Regions from separate parts of the Streptomyces sp. NPDC021562 genome, predicted to be linked through region 2. Evidence: riboswitches for the same ligand, from Rfam matches in the RefSeq annotation. Region 2 holds a riboswitch; each other region holds the start of a gene.

Evidence for each region. Region 2 has a riboswitch for cyclic di-AMP ahead of AB0G52_RS31680 (M23 family metallopeptidase). Riboswitches for the same ligand answer to the same signal wherever they lie in the genome.
Region 1: linked by a shared signal. The riboswitch ahead of AB0G52_RS15580 (C40 family peptidase) and the one ahead of AB0G52_RS31680 (M23 family metallopeptidase) in region 2 are both predicted to bind cyclic di-AMP.
Region 3: linked by a shared signal. The riboswitch ahead of AB0G52_RS02455 (M23 family metallopeptidase) and the one ahead of AB0G52_RS31680 (M23 family metallopeptidase) in region 2 are both predicted to bind cyclic di-AMP.
Region 4: linked by a shared signal. The riboswitch ahead of AB0G52_RS37595 (transglycosylase family protein) and the one ahead of AB0G52_RS31680 (M23 family metallopeptidase) in region 2 are both predicted to bind cyclic di-AMP.

What each region holds. Positions count from the first base shown of each region.
Region 1 covers NZ_JBFACN010000009.1:4,168-7,892, forward strand. The annotation lists gene AB0G52_RS15560 (8-amino-7-oxononanoate synthase) at 1-39, shown strand, start outside; gene AB0G52_RS15565 (DUF397 domain-containing protein) at 99-326, opposite strand; gene AB0G52_RS15570 (Scr1 family TA system antitoxin-like transcriptional regulator) at 336-1,196, opposite strand; gene AB0G52_RS15575 (ATP-binding protein) at 1,430-1,888, shown strand; gene AB0G52_RS15580 (C40 family peptidase) at 1,922-2,395, opposite strand; cyclic di-AMP (ydaO/yuaA leader) riboswitch at 2,399-2,583, opposite strand; gene AB0G52_RS15585 (hypothetical protein) at 2,942-3,250, opposite strand; gene AB0G52_RS15590 (ATP-dependent Clp protease proteolytic subunit) at 3,258-3,725, opposite strand, start outside.
Region 2 covers NZ_JBFACN010000025.1:49,696-53,420, reverse strand. The annotation lists gene AB0G52_RS31685 (pitrilysin family protein) at 1-902, shown strand, start outside; cyclic di-AMP (ydaO/yuaA leader) riboswitch at 1,094-1,257, shown strand; gene AB0G52_RS31680 (M23 family metallopeptidase) at 1,270-2,025, shown strand; gene AB0G52_RS31675 (GntR family transcriptional regulator) at 2,218-2,913, shown strand; gene AB0G52_RS31670 (HPr family phosphocarrier protein) at 3,187-3,468, opposite strand; gene AB0G52_RS31665 (GNAT family N-acetyltransferase) at 3,645-3,725, shown strand, end outside.
Region 3 covers NZ_JBFACN010000002.1:20,964-24,688, forward strand. The annotation lists gene AB0G52_RS02450 (aldo/keto reductase) at 1-844, opposite strand, end outside; gene AB0G52_RS02455 (M23 family metallopeptidase) at 938-1,969, opposite strand; cyclic di-AMP (ydaO/yuaA leader) riboswitch at 1,977-2,138, opposite strand; tRNA gene AB0G52_RS02460 (tRNA-Met) at 2,366-2,439, opposite strand; gene AB0G52_RS02465 (dihydrofolate reductase family protein) at 2,510-3,649, opposite strand.
Region 4 covers NZ_JBFACN010000039.1:45,102-48,826, reverse strand. The annotation lists gene AB0G52_RS37605 (transposase) at 46-504, shown strand; gene AB0G52_RS37600 (transglycosylase family protein) at 631-1,635, shown strand; cyclic di-AMP (ydaO/yuaA leader) riboswitch at 1,833-2,037, shown strand; gene AB0G52_RS37595 (transglycosylase family protein) at 2,041-2,754, shown strand; gene eno (phosphopyruvate hydratase) at 3,050-3,725, shown strand, end outside.

The DNA.
Region 1 (3,725 bases), on a different contig from region 2:
GAACGCGCTGTACGTGTGATCGGCGAGACACGACCATGAGTCGGCGTGACACGGCCGGGCCTTGCGCGCATGCGGATACGGAATCGGTTACCGGCTGATCAGCCGGTGAACGTGGCCACGAAACCCGCCCAGCTCTCGGGGGAGAAGAGCAGCGCGGGCCCGGCGGGGTGCTTGGAGTCGCGTACGGCGAGCAGCCCGGCCGGTGGGCCGGAGTGCGGCCGTGCCGTCTCCACGCAGTTGTTCGCTCCGGTGCTGTAGCTGCTGCGCAGCCATCGCACACCGGGCAGATCCGTACTTGAAGGTACGTTCCGAGGCAGTGCAGTCATGGTGCCTCCTTACGCGCCGTCACCTATCCCGGCGATGTAATCCAACGAGTCCTCGGGTGAAAGGGCGTGGATCTGAAGGGTGTTGAAGGCCTCCGCGTAGGCCTGGAGGTCTTCTTTCCGTTCGAGGTAGAGGCTACTCGTCAACTGGTCGAGAACAACCACATCCAGATCAGAAGTGCTCGGAAATGAGAAGATTACGAAAGGGCCGGTGATGCCGACATGCGCCCCCGCCGCGAACGGCAGCACCTGGAGCCGCACCTGCGGCAACCGGGCCGCCTCCGTCAGCCGCTCCAGCTGTCGGGCCATCACCCCCGGGCCGCCCACCTCCCGGCGCAGCACCGCCTCGTCCAGGACCGCGCTCAGTTTCAGCGGCGGATCACCCCGGAGCACGTCCTGCCTGGCCAGACGCACCTCCACCAGGGCGTCGAGGGCCTGTTCGTCGAGCCCGTCGGCGGCCACCCGGGTCACCGCGCGGGCGTACTCGGCGGTCTGCAGGAGCCCCGGCACCACCGAGGTCTCCAGCGTGCGCATCGCGCTCGCCTGCGACTCCAGGCTGATGAAATCCCGGTAGGCGGGCGGCAGCACCCCCCGGTAGGCGTGCCACCAGTGATGTCGTCCCGCGGTGTCCTCCGACCCCGCCAATACCAGCAGCAACTCGCGCAGCTGCCCCTCGGCCACCCCGTAGGCGTCGAGAAGTAACCGCACATCGGCCGGTTTCACACCGCTGGCGCCGGTCTCGATCCGGCTCACTTTCGACTGGTGCCAGCCCACCAGGCGGGCGGCCTCGCCGCTCGTGAGACCCGCACCGGTGCGCAGCATGCGCAGTTCGGCGCCCAGTTTCCGGCGGCGTACCGCGGGACCGTTCTGCATGGGCTACTCCCTACTCAATCTGGCCGCCCATATACGGTCCGGTGTCGCAGAGTTCACCGCTTCGAGCGACAGATATATGCACATCTTGGTGGATCGCTCCCCGCGACCGGCCCCGTAATGGCAGTCTGGCGGAGAAGTACCAGTCCGGGACCGTACTCGAACCATCCCCACCGTGCCGGACTCCGGTCCCGAGGAAGTCGGACTCCGGTCCCGAGGAAAGGGACGACGTCGCCATGGCAGACCATCTGGAAGCATCCGTCACCCTGCCGAGCGAACCCGCCTCGGTCGCCGCGGCCCGGGCGTATGCGCTGGACACCCTCGCGGAGTGGGGACTGCCACCGGAGACGGAAACGGCGGACACCGTCCGCCTCATCGTCTCCGAGCTCGCCACCAACGCCGTGCAGCACACCTTCGGGCAGTCGCCCACCTTCACGCTGGACCTCGGCCTCGACCGGGACGAGCACCTGCGCATCGGCGTCACGGACAGTCATCCGCGCTTCCCCAGGAGACTTCCCGCCGCGGTCCAGCAGGACAACGGCCGCGGCATGGTCATCATCCGCTGGCTCACCGCCGAGTACGGCGGCAGACTCCGGGTCCGCCCCACCCGGGAGGGCGGCAAGACGGTCTTCGTCGAACTGCCCTGGACGGTCCCGGCCCACCCCGTCACCGCGGCCGGCCAGCAGGAGCCGTAGCCCTGAGCTCCCGCCGGCCGGTGCGCGGCGGGGTCAGCTGACCCGGCCGTACCAGACGCTCTTCGTCCAGATCTTCTGGAGCTTCACCACGTCCCCGGTCTTCGGGGCGTGCCAGATCTTTCCCTTCCCGGCGTAGATGCCGACGTGGTACACGCTGGAACCCGAGTGGAAGAAGACCAGGTCCCCGGCCTTGCGGCTGCCGGCCGAGATGTGACGGGTCTTGTTGTACTGCTGGGCCGCCGTTCGCGGCAGGGTCTTGCCCGCCTTCTTGAACGAGTACAGCGTGAGCCCGGAGCAGTCGAACCTGTTCGGTCCGGTGGCGCCCCACCGGTAGGGTGAGCCCTTTTTCGAGGCGGCGACCTGCAGTGCCTTCGTCGCCAGCGTGGCGGCCGAGGCGTCGGAGGCGACACCAGGGATCACGATCGAGCCGCCCACGGCGGCGATCGTCAGCGCCGAGGCCGTACCGGCCCGGGCCATGAGCGACGGAACACGATTGAGCGCAGTCATGCGCAACCCTTCGTCAGCCGCCTGTGAAGGATGACCTGTCGGATTCGGGCTGGCGAAGTTGCCCGGCCGCGTTGCCACGGCTTCACCCCAAGGGCTGCTCGGTCCGGTCATGGCGTGACCGTTCCGGCGACCCGTCGTGCTTGGGTCCTCCACTCCTGCCGATGCACTGCTGTCGACGTCATCCGGGCGGCGGCAGGACTCGGCGTCCGCCCGGACCGCCCCGCCGTGGTGGCGGGGGCTTGTCGTCAGACAGGGATCTTCACGCACTCGTGTCCGAAAATCCCAACGGAACCGGGGATTTGTGGGGTTACTCACCACCCACCCGTTCGGGTGGACAGCCCTGTGTTCGATTCTCCGTCAACTCCACTGCGTAGGCCCGGACCTGCGTCGAAGCGCTCCACGACCCCTGTGGAGCAGGCGAGTCGAGCGGCTTTTTCGGTCAGGTAAAACCACGCCACACTCCGCCGAACGGCGGTAACCCCTTTGGGTCGTTTCAACTCCGGCCCGGGCGTGGCGTCGACGCATCGGCCTGGACTCCTGCGGAGGTCACCGTACGCAGTCGGGCGGGAGTGCGACGCGAGCGGTCCGGCGCTCGCCGTCGAGCACCCGCAACGCCCGTGCCAGCGTGTCCCCGTGCAGCTCCGTCTCGCCCCGTCGATGCATCAGGGCCAGCGCGTCGCGCAGCTCGGACGCCGCGCGCACCAGCGCCTGCGCGGCGCGCAGACCGCGGTAGGTGTCCTCGTTCTGCGCCGGGTTGATACGGCCCAGCAGGTCGACCACGTCCAGGTAACGGTCGATCAGCTCGCCCTCCGCGCGGGTCAGCGCGGGCAGCGGCGGCAGCTCCGGTGGCAGCATCGGCGGCTCACCCCGCGTGCGGCCGGCCGAGCGGGGGCCGGTGCGCGGGCATGACCCGGTCCGCCAGCCCGTACGCCACCGCCCCCGGCGCGTCCAGGACCAGGTCCCGCTCCAGGTCCTGCTGGACCTGCCCGGGGGTGCGCCCGGTGTGCCGGACGAGCATCTCCTCCACCATCGCGCGGGTCCTTTCCCACTCCGCCGCCTGGATGAACAGATCGCTCGGCCGGCCCTGCACCGGCTCCGGCAGGGCCGGTTGCCGCAGCACCACGCGGGCGCCGGGCAGCACCGAGCGTTTGCCCGGGGTGCCGGCCGCGAGCAGCACCGCGGCCGCGGCGCCGGCCTGCCCCAGGCAGACGGTCTCCACCTCGCAGGTGACGTACCGGAGCGTGTCGTAGATCGCGGCCATCGCGCTGAACGAGCCGCCGGGGGAGTTGATGTACAGCGCGATGTCCCGCTCCGGAGCCGCGTGCTCCAG
Region 2 (3,725 bases):
CCAAGCAGCTCTACAAGGAGCTGTTCCCGGCCACCGCGCGGATGTCCCGCCCGCGCCAGGGCACCGAGGACACCGTCGAGAAGATCGACGCCGCCGCCGTACGGGCGTTCTACGACCGTCACGTGCGCCCCGCCACCGCCACCGCGGTCGTCGTCGGCGACCTGACCGGCATCGACCTGGACGCGCTGCTCGGCGACACCCTGGGCGCCTGGACCGGCTCCACCGCGGAGCCCCGGCCGGTGCCGCCGGTGACCGCCGACGACACCGGGCGGGTCGTCATCGTGGACCGCCCCGGCGCCGTCCAGACGCAGCTGCTCATCGGCCGCGTCGGCCCCGACCGGCACGACCGCGTCTGGCCCGCCCAGGTGCTCGGCACCTACTGCCTGGGCGGCACCCTCACCTCCCGCCTGGACCGCGTGCTGCGCGAGGAGAAGGGCTACACGTACGGCGTCCGCTCCTTCGGGCAGGTGCTGCGCTCCGCCCCCGACGGCACCGGTGCCGCCCTGCTGGCCATCAGCGGCTCCGTGGACACCCCGAACACCGGCCCCGCCCTCGACGACCTGTGGACGGTGCTGCGCACCCTCGCCGCCGAGGGCCTCACCGACGCCGAGCGGGACGTCGCCGTGCAGAACCTCGTCGGTGTGGCGCCGCTCAAGTACGAGACGGCGGCGGCCGTCGCCGGCACCCTCGCCGACCAGGTCGAGCAGCACCTGCCCGACGACTTCCAGGCCACGCTCTACCGGCAACTGGCCGCCACCGGCACCGTGGAGGCCACCGCGGCGGTCGTGAACGCCTTCCCGGTGGACCGCCTGGTGACCGTCCTCGTCGGCGACGCGGCGCAGATCAGGGAGCCCGTCGAGGCCCTCGGCATCGGCGAAGTGACCGTCGTCGCGGCGGAGTAGCTCCACGCGCGCGTGCGGAGCCCTGGCGGCCGTCGGCCACCAGGGCTCTCGTATGTCCGAATTGGGGCGGAGGTTGCCTGTCTGCCCTGTGGGATGCGCTACAAAAACCGCGATCGGTTTGAGTCTTGAAAGAACGCCGCCGTAGGTTCCTTCGGGCTGTCCGTCAGGCACCGAGCCGCACCCGCGGCACCGGACAGCCATCGCCGAGTCCCCGTACGGCGCGAGCCAGGGGAGCCGGGGACCCACGCAGTCCCTGGGGTGAATCGGGCGCCCGCGCGTGTCGCGAGGGGGTCCGTAGGAGACCTTCCTGCTCCGAACCCGTCAGCTAACCCGGTAGGCGAGAGGGAAGGAAAGGACCAGCCTCTACATGGCGTTCATGTGCGCCTCCGGGAAGCACCGTCGTCCCGGCCGCGTGAAGCGCACCACCGCGCAGGCCGCCGGCATCGCGGCCCTCACCACCACCGGCATCATCGGCACCGTCTCCGCCGCCCCGGCGCTCGCGGCCGAGAACTCCGTAGAGCAGACCGGTCTCACCCCGGTCATCACGGTCAGCGACTCGGTCGCCGAGCACGTCGACGCCCAGGCCGTCGCGCAGCAGGCCGAAGCGGAGCGCAAGGCGGCCGAGCAGGCCGCGCGCGAGCGGGCCGCGGCGCGCGCGGAGAAGGAGCGCGAGGCCAAGGCACGGGCCGCGCGGGAGGCCGAGCGCAAGCGCCTCAACGCCTTCGTCGCGCCCATCAGCGACTCGTACGTCTCCACCGGCTACAAGACCGGCGGCTCCCTGTGGTCCTCCGGCTCCCACACCGGCATCGACTTCCACGCCGCAGCCGGCACGGTCGTGCACGCGGTCGGCACCGGCACGGTCGTCTCCACCGGCTGGGGCGGGGCGTACGGCAACCAGATCGTCATCAAGATGGCCGACGGCATGTACACCCAGTACGGCCACCTGTCGTCCATCGGCGTCTCGGTGGGGCAGCAGGTGACCCCGGGCCAGCAGATCGGCCTGTCCGGGTCCACCGGCAACACCACCGGCCCCCACCTCCACTTCGAGGCCCGCACGACCGCGGAGTACGGCTCCGACGTCGACCCGGTCGCCTACCTCCGCAAACACGGCGTGAACGTCTGACGTCCGCCTTTTTCGGCGACATCCTGCGAAGCCCCGGCGGCCGGCCGGGGCTTTCGTCGTTTTCGCGCCCCCGCTGTCCAAAAAATACTCATGGATTCCGGCCCCCCGTCGGAAATTCCCGCGCATTGCAATAGAGTCACGGAACCGGCGTCACTCGGCGGCGTTTCACGGGGATTAAGGCGGAGGTCGGACATGCGTATTCCGGCGCACTCGGTATGCACGGCGATCCGGGACGACATCGTCGCGGGTGTCCACGAGCGCGGCAGCCGGCTCACCGAGGAACTCCTGGCCCGCCGCTACGGCGTCTCGCGCGTCCCGGTCCGCGAGGCGCTGCGCACGCTGGAGGCCGAGGGCTTCGTCGTGACCCGTCGGCACGCCGGCGCGTGTGTGGCCGAACCGACCGAGCAGGAGGCCGCCGACCTGCTGGAGATGCGCCTGCTCCTGGAGCCGCTCGGCGCTCTGCGGGCCGCCCAGCGCCGCACCGAGGCCCACCTGAAGGTGCTGCGCGGGCTGGTCAGGCTGGGTCAGGAGCGGGCCAGGACGGGCCACAGCGACGACCTGCGCTCGCTGGGCGGCTGGTTCCACGAGACGCTCGCCCAGGCCTCCGCCAGCCACGCCCTGACGTCGACGCTCACCCAGTTGCGGCACAAGATCGCCTGGATGTACACGGTGGAGGCGCCCGTCAGCCCGGTGGAGTCCTGGGCCGAGCACGGCGCGATCGTGGACGCGGTGGCGCGCGGGGACGGGGAGCGCGCCCGGGCGGTGACGGCGCTGCACACCGAGCGCTCCATGGTCTTCCACCGGCTCCGGTTTTCCGGCGCCACCGAACGGGCGAACGGTGTGAGGACTTCGCAACATCCCGTAAACATGTCGGGCGTGCGGCATTAACACGGGCGCCGTATACAAAGAGGTGCTATTCGCGGGGGCGGTTTTTCCGTTGCCCGTTTCCCGGCATGCCCATATCCAGATGTGCCCCTGTCAGGCGTGCGCTTTTTCACGTGTGTTTACGCGGGCCGCTGCCGAGTGCGACCGCATTGCCGCGCGCACTTATCGAAGCGTGCCGCTGATTGCGGCCGTGCGCCTTTCGTGCGCGAAAAGAGCGGGGCCGTGCCGGCCCCCGGAGGGGTCGGCGCGGCCCCGGTCGTGCGGGCGCTGCGGTGCTCAGACGGTCTCGGGGAGTTCCTCGAGGCCCTCGGCGACCAGCTTGGCCAGGCGGTCGAGGGCGGCGTCCGCACCCTCGGCGTCGGAGGCGAGGACGATCTCCTCGCCGCCCTGGGCGCCCAGCCCCAGGACCGCCAGCATGGAGGCCGCGTTGACGGGGTTGCCCCCGGCCTTGGCGATCGTGACCGGGACGCCTGCGGCCGTGGCGGCTCGGACGAAGATGGAAGCGGGGCGGGCGTGGAGGCCCTCGGCCCAGCCGACGTTGACGCGGCGCTCAGCCATGTGATGCTGCCCTTCGGTGTTCAGGGTTGTCTAGACCAGTTTTCCATATCGTGAAGCATCCCCGGAGCGGACGTAAGTCCCTCCGGGTGTGTCGCCGGACCGCGGCCTCGGTCCGGCTTCCGTCCTCCACAGACTGCCTCGCGCCGTTGTCGGACGCGAGCCGTACTCTGGGGCCCATGCAGACCCCGGCGGACCGGCAGGACCGGCACGAGTACCCCGCCCACTGGGAGGCGGACGTGGTGCTGCGCGACGGTGGC
Region 3 (3,725 bases), on a different contig from region 2:
TGGGCTGGGCCGCCAGCCAGGCCAGGGCGACCGCCGGGACGGGCGCCGCGTGGGCCTCGGCGATCTCGTCCAGGGCCACCAGCACCCGCTGGCCGCGCTCGGACTCCAGGTACTTGGCGGCGCCGCCCGCCCGGGCGCTGTCGACCGTCGTGCCGGGGCGGTACTTGCCGGTGAGGAAACCGGAGGCGAGGGCGAAGTACGGGACCGCGGCGAGGCCGGTACGGGAGGCGAGGTCCTGGAGGGGGCCCTCGTAGGTGTCGCGGGAGACCAGGTTGTAGTGCGGCTGGAGGGCCACGTACCGGGCCAGGCCCTCGCGGTCGGAGAAGTCCAGGGACTCCTGGAGCCGCTCGGCGCTGATGTTGGACGCGGCGATGTGCCGGACCTTGCCGGCGCGCACCAGCTCGTCCAGCGCTCCGATGATCTCCTCCACCGGTACCTCGGGCTTGTCGAAGTGGGTGTAGTAGAGGTCGATGTGGTCGGTGTCGAGGCGGCGCAGGGACGCGTCGGCGGCGGCCTTGATGTTGGCGGCCGACAGACCCTGGTACGCGGGGTGCTGGCTGACCTTAGTCGCGACGACCACGTCGTCGCGGTTGCCGCGCGCCTTGAGCCACTTGCCGATGATCGTCTCGGACTCGCCGCCCTGGTTGCCCTCGACCCAGGCGGAGTAGGAGTCGGCGGTGTCGACGAAGTTGCCGCCCGCGGCGGTGTACGCGTCGAGGACGGCGAAGGAGGTGGCCTCGTCGGCGGTCCAGCCGAAGACGTTGCCGCCGAGGGCGAGCGGGAACACCTCCAGGTCGGAGGCGCCGAGCTTACGGAGGACAGGGGATGCGGAAGAAGCAGTCATGCTCCATTCCAACGCGGCGCGGCAGGCGGGCCATCCCAGGCAGTACGAAGTTCTCGTAAAAGCGGGAGGCCCGCCGGGGCCGGTGGAGGTGCGTCAGGGGTTGAGGCCCTTGCCACGCAGCCAGGTCATCGGGTCGATGCCGGTGGGCTGGCCGCCGGGGTGGACCTCGAGGTGGAGGTGCGGGCCGGTGACGTTGCCGGTGGCGCCCACGCGGCCGATGACGTCGCCGGTGGCGACCTTCTGGCCGACCTTGACGCCGATCGACGACTGGTGGCAGAACCACAGCTCGGTGCCGTCGTCGAGGGTGAGGATCGTGCGGTAGCCGTAGGAGCCGGCCCAGCCCGCCTCGGTGATCGTGCCGCCGTGGACGGCCTTGATCAGCGTGCCGGTGGGCGCGGCGAAGTCGAGGCCGGTGTGGTAGCCGGAGGACCACATGGAGCCGGCCTGACCGAAGGTGCCGGTGATCGTGTACGACACGACCGGCAGCGTGTACTGCTTGGCCAGCGCCGCGATCCGGGCCTGCTCGGCCTTCTGCGCGGCGGCGGCCACCGCCTTCTCCTTGGCGGCGCCGGCCTTGGCGGCCGCGGCCTGTTCCGCCTTCGCCTCCGCGGCGGCCAGCGCCCTGTCGGCGGCGGCCACGGCCTTGGCGCCGGCCTTGGTGTCCAGCTGGTTCTGCTGCCGCTCGGCCTGGGCGATGATGCGGCTGCGCAGCGCCTCGCCGGCGTCGGACGAGGAGTCCCCGTCCGTGGCGGCCGTCGTGGTGACGCTGCTCAGCGCCGTCTGCGTGGCCTGGTGGCCGCCGCCGTCGCCCAGCAGGGAGTCGACGGAGGGCAGGTCCGGCAGGGAGATGGAGACCGGCGGGTGGCCGGTGTTGGCGCTGGCCATGCCGCCCGCGCCGACGGCGGCGATGACACCGACGCCGAGGACCGTGGAGCTGCGGGCGAGTCCGCCGCCGCGCTGCTTGGCGATCCGGTGCCGGCCGCGCTCGGGGGCGAGGGACTCCTCGGTGGGGTTCCACTCCTCCCAGGGGCCCTCGTCGGTGCGGTAGGTGCCGTAACCGAAGGTGTCGGGCTGCCGCTGGCTGGGCACGAACGGGGCTGTCGGAGCAGGCCGGTTGGACGCCACGCGGGCGCACTCCTTTCCTTCCGCCGCCTACCGGGTTAGCTGACGGGTTCGGAGCAGGAAGGTCTCCTACGCGCGTATACCGACCGATTCGTACTCGGCGGCAGCCGTGCGATTCACCCCAAGGTGGTGGTTCCCCGGTTCCCTTGACGGGATTCGGCGCGTGCGCACGGAGCCATCTCGGGTGACGGCTGGGACGACCGCGCTGCGTTATCGAACGTTAATAGACCCGGAGGTAAGATTCCAAGCCATTCGCCTTGATCATTAAGCTTCCACAGGGTGGACTTACCTGCCACGACCGGCCAAAAACGGTCGAGTTGACCACGCATTCAAGAAACACGCGCCCGGACACGCCTCAGGGCCGGAATCCGTGATCTGGATTCCGGCCCTGAGTTTCAGTAGCGGGGACAGGATTTGAACCTGCGACCTCTGGGTTATGAGCCCAGCGAGCTACCGAGCTGCTCCACCCCGCGTCGGTGACACCAGCATACGCCATCCGAAGAGTGCGAGTCACACGGGTTACGAGCGCCGCCGCGCGGAGGCCTAGCCGCGGGGCCGTTCCAGGTGCGCGTTCGGCGCCTTGGCCAGGGCCTCGTACTCGGCCAGGACCACCACCGACACCCCCCGCTCCCGCAGCATCCCCGTCCCGTCCGCCGCCCGCACGAACGTGTCCGGCTCGCGCCAGGCCGTGACCACCCGGCGCACACCCGCGCCGAGGATCAGCTCCGCGCAGGGGTGGGGACGGGAGGCGCGGTGGGTGCAGGGCTCCAGGCTGGTGTAGACGGTGGCCGTGGCCAGCCGGGGGTCGGCGGGGTCGATCTTGGCGAGGGCCGCCTCCTCCGCGTGGGCCACCGGGTCGCCCGCCTCCCTGGAGTGGCCGCGGGCCAGTTCCGTGCCGTCGGCGGCGACCACCACCGCGCCGACGCTGAACGCCGTCGCCGAGGGCGGGCACTGGGCCGCCAGCTCGCACGCGAGCCGCAGCCAGTGGCGGTCGGCGGCGGACACTGAGCCGCCCGCGCCGGGGGCGGTGGGCTCGTAGCGCATCAGGACGACGTCCTCGATACGGCGGGTCTCCACCAGGCGCAGCCGTCCGGCCTGGTAGCCGCCGGGACCGAACAGGCGCGGCGCCTTCGGGTCGCCCACGAAGACCGGGGCGAGGACCAGCTGGAGCTCGTCGGCCAGGCCCCGCTGGAGCAGCTGGGTGTGGACGGTGCCGCCGCCCTCCACCATCAGGCGGGCCACACCGCGGACGTCGTGGAGGTGGGTCAGCAGCGCGGGCCAGTCGAGCTCGGGGCCCAGCGGGACGATGTCGGCGGCGATGCCCAGGGCGGCCGCCCGCTCCGCGCCCGAGTCGGTCGTGCAGACGAGCTTGTCGCCGCCCGTGTGCCAGAACTTCGCGCCCGGGTCGAGGTCGCCGGTCGCGGTGACCGTGACCTTGAGGGGGTACTCGGGCCGGCCGGCGGCGATCCGGGCGGCACGGCGGGCCTCGGAGTACACCAGGAGCCGTGGGTTGTCCGCGCGGATCGTGCCGGCGCCGATCAGGATGGCGTCGGAGCCGGCCCTCACCTCATCGACCCGGTCGAAGTCGGCCGGCGAGGAGAGCAGCAGCCGTTCGGGGCCGGTGTCGTCGAGGTAGCCGTCCAGGGAGACGGCGGCGGACAGCAGGACGTGGGGGTACGGCATCGGACGCGCTCACTCTCGGCGGCGGGCGGGACCACTCCCGCGGTCGGCGGAACCACTCTCGGCGGTCGGCTGGACC
Region 4 (3,725 bases), on a different contig from region 2:
ATGTTGTCCTCAACGCGGTACGTCTCATCGTGGACGAGAAGAAAAATGTGCGACATCACGGTGCGGCCGCTCGGCGAGGTGCGGAAGCGGTCCGGGGTGAAGTGCAAGGTGACCGCATGGCACGAACGCACGGGAACACCGGTGCCGGCGGAGGTGCCCGAGCCGCTGTGGCCCCTCGTGGAGGAGCTGATGACCGCCCACTTCCGTGGGCGTCAGTTCGCCCGTGGGGTGGTGGACGTCCGCACCCAGGTGAACGGAATTCTGCACAGGTTGCGCACCGGATGCCTGTGGGACGAACTGCCCGCGCGGTACGGGCCGTGGGCGCTCGCCAAGGACCGGCAGAACACGTGGTTCAAGAAGGGCTTCTGGCCGGTACTCGTAAGGCACCTGAACCTCGCCGGAGGGAGCGCACCGGTTCGACGCGAACCATGTGTTCCGCCCCTCGAGGTCATGGTGGGGGCTCCGGGGGGTCGAGCAGAACGTGAGGCGCGCTCAAGTCTGTGATCTTCACGTGATCTGCGCGGCATTAACTTGTGACAAGTGATCGTCTGCCGATACGTTCACCCATCAGCGCGGCGCCCCTGCGGGACCCGTCGCGCAGGTCACCGCTGTCGCTCGAAAGGTTTCCGCATGCTCTCCGGGAACGGTCGTCACCGTCGCCCCCGTCAGGCTCCGGCTCTTCTCGTCGCGGCCGGAGTGACCGGCTCCGCCATCGCCATCCCGCTGCTCGGTGCGGCGAGCGCCAACGCGGCCGACGGCACCACCTGGGACAAGGTGGCCGAGTGCGAGAGCGCCGGCTCCTGGAGCATGGACAGCGGCAACGGCTACTACGGCGGACTGCAGATGTCCCAGGACGACTGGGACAAGTACGGCGGTACGGACTACGCCGCCACGCCCGACCAGGCGAGCCGTTCGCAGCAGATCGCGGTCGCCGAGAAGATACTCGCGGACCAGGGCACCAAGCCCTGGCGGACCTGTGCCCTGCTGGCCGGGCTCTCGTCGGACGACGCCTCGGTGAACGTCGACACGGGCCTCGACGGATCGGATGGTTCGTCCGGTTCCTCCGGTTCTGCAGATTCGTCGTCCGGGTTGTCGGACTCGTCCTCCGCGAGTGACTCCGGCGATTCCGGCGCGTCGTCCGCGACGAAGGGGTCAGGGGCCGAATCCGCCTCCCCCGCTCCGAGTTCCAGCGCGAGTGACACCTCCAAGGCGCCCACTTCCGGCACGTCCGACAGTGCGGGCAAGACGGACAAGTCGGCGCCTTCTGCCTCCGCCTCCTCGAAGGCGAGCGAGAATCCGGTGATTCCGGACTCCGGTGACGACTCGGACCATTCATGGCAGACCGGCAGTTCTTGGAGCCTGGTCGACACGGGTGCCGTCAGCGGTGGCGGCAAGCATCGCGGTGACTCGGCGGACGAAAGTGTGACAAACGGTCAGGAGGTCGCAACCTCGGGCCGTCACGCCTCCGCCGACGCCGGTACCTACACCGTCCGCGACGGCGACACTCTCGCCTCCATCGCCGACTCCCTTGGCCTCGACGGCGGGTGGCGCGCGCTCTACGCGGCGAACAAGGCCGACATCGGCGCCGACCCGAACGACATCGCCCCCGGTCAGACCCTGAAACTCGGTAGCTGAACGGGCCAAATGGGGCGGGAGTTGACGGACCGTTTCGAGATTATTGTCCGCTTTGGTGAAAGTGTGGGATGAGTCTCAGAAGCGCTGATCATCTTTGAAATTCACCTGATCGTCTGATTACGGTCGAGGCCGCTCGTCACCACGAGCCCCGGCTGTCGCAACGCCGAGTCCTGCCAGCGGCCGCCCGGGAACAGTCGTCGCGTCAAGCGCCGTAGGCAGGAGCGGGGGACCCAAGGTAAGCGCCGGGTCCGGCAGTTGAGCCCTCAGGGGCCTCACGGCCGAAAGGCCGCCGGAACCGGCTAGGGGTGGAGCCGCGCGTCTCGCGAGAGCGGGCCGTGCGGCCGGGCAACTCAACCGGCCCGAACCCGACAGCTCACCTCGCAGGCGTCGGTGAGGGGATCTTCCATGCTGTTTTCCGGCAAGGGCAAGCACCGTCGTCCGTCCAAGGCCGTCCGCGCCATCGCCGTCGCCGGTGTCACCGGTGCCGCCGTCGCCGCCCCGCTGATGGCGGCCGGTGGCGCCTCCGCCGCCACCGCCTCCGAGTGGGACACCGTCGCCCAGTGCGAGTCCGGCGGCAACTGGTCCATCAACACCGGCAACGGCTACTACGGCGGCCTGCAGTTCTCCGCCTCCACCTGGGCCGCGTACGGCGGCACCGCCTACGCCCCGCAGGCCAACCAGGCCACCAAGGCGCAGCAGATCCAGGTCGCCGAGAAGGTCCTCGCCGCCCAGGGCAAGGGCGCCTGGCCGGTCTGCGGCAAGGGCCTGTCCGGCGCCGCCTACACCGGGGGCGCCTCCAGCTCCAGCGGCTCCAGCAGCTCCAGCTCCGCCGGCTCGTCGAGCAGCGGCAGCGCCGGCACGAGCAGCCGTACGACCGACACCCAGGCCGCCTCCCGCTCCGCCGAGCGTCCGGCCGCCAAGAAGACCGTCACCACCCCGACCGGCAAGAAGGTCAAGAAGGGTGACGGCGAGTACAAGGTCGTCAAGGGTGACACCATCAGCTCGATCGCCGAGAAGCACAAGGTGAAGGGCGGTTGGCAGGCGCTGTTCAAGCTGAACAAGGACATCGTCGACGACGCCGACTTCATCTACCCGGGCCAGCAGCTGCACCTGAAGTAGGAACCTGAGGGTCACCCCCGTCCCCCGCTCGCCCCGCTCCGGTGCGTTTTCCCCCGAACGCACCGGAGCGGGGTTTCTCTTTGCGGTCACGCTCCTTGACCCGCTCTTCTCCCGTTCTTCATCGGGACCCCCCTTTGTTCCGCGCATGAACAATGAGTACCGTCAGGGTGTCCACGGGCCGGTCGGTCGGCCGGCTGACGGCCCTTGGGCGGTTAGGCTCTAGTCGCAAGGCTGAGCAAGGGCCGACCAGGTCCGCGTGCGCCCTGCACAACCAGCGTCACATCCCAAGAAGGAGATGCTCGTGCCGTCCATCGACGTCGTCGTAGCCCGGGAAATCCTGGACTCCCGAGGCAACCCCACGGTCGAGGTCGAGGTCGGCCTCGACGACGGCAGCACGGGTCGTGCCGCCGTCCCGTCCGGCGCCTCCACCGGCGCCTTCGAGGCCATCGAGCTCCGTGACGGCGACCCCAACCGCTACCTCGGCAAGGGCGTCGAGAAGGCCGTCCTCGCCGTCATCGAGCAGATCGGCCCGGAGCTGGTCGGCTACGACGCCACCGAGCAGCGCCTGATCGACCAGGCGATGTTCGACCTGGACGCCACCGACAACAAGGGCTCGCTCGGCGCCAACGCCATCCTCGGTGTCTCCCTCGCCGTCGCGCACGCCGCCTCCGAGGCGTCCGACCTGCCGCTGTTCCGCTACCTGGGCGGCCCGAACGCGCACCTGCTGCCGGTGCCGATGATGAACATCCTCAACGGCGGCTCGCACGCGGACTCCAACGTGGACATCCAGGAGTTCATGATCGCCCCGATCGGCGCGGAGTCCTTCTCGGAGGCGCTGCGCTGGGGTGCCGAGGTCTACCACACCCTGAAGAAGGTCCTGAAGGCCAAGGGTCTGTCCACCGGCCTCGGCGACGAGGGCGGCTTCGCCCCGAACCTGGAGTCCAACCGCGCCGCGCTCGACCTCATCCTGG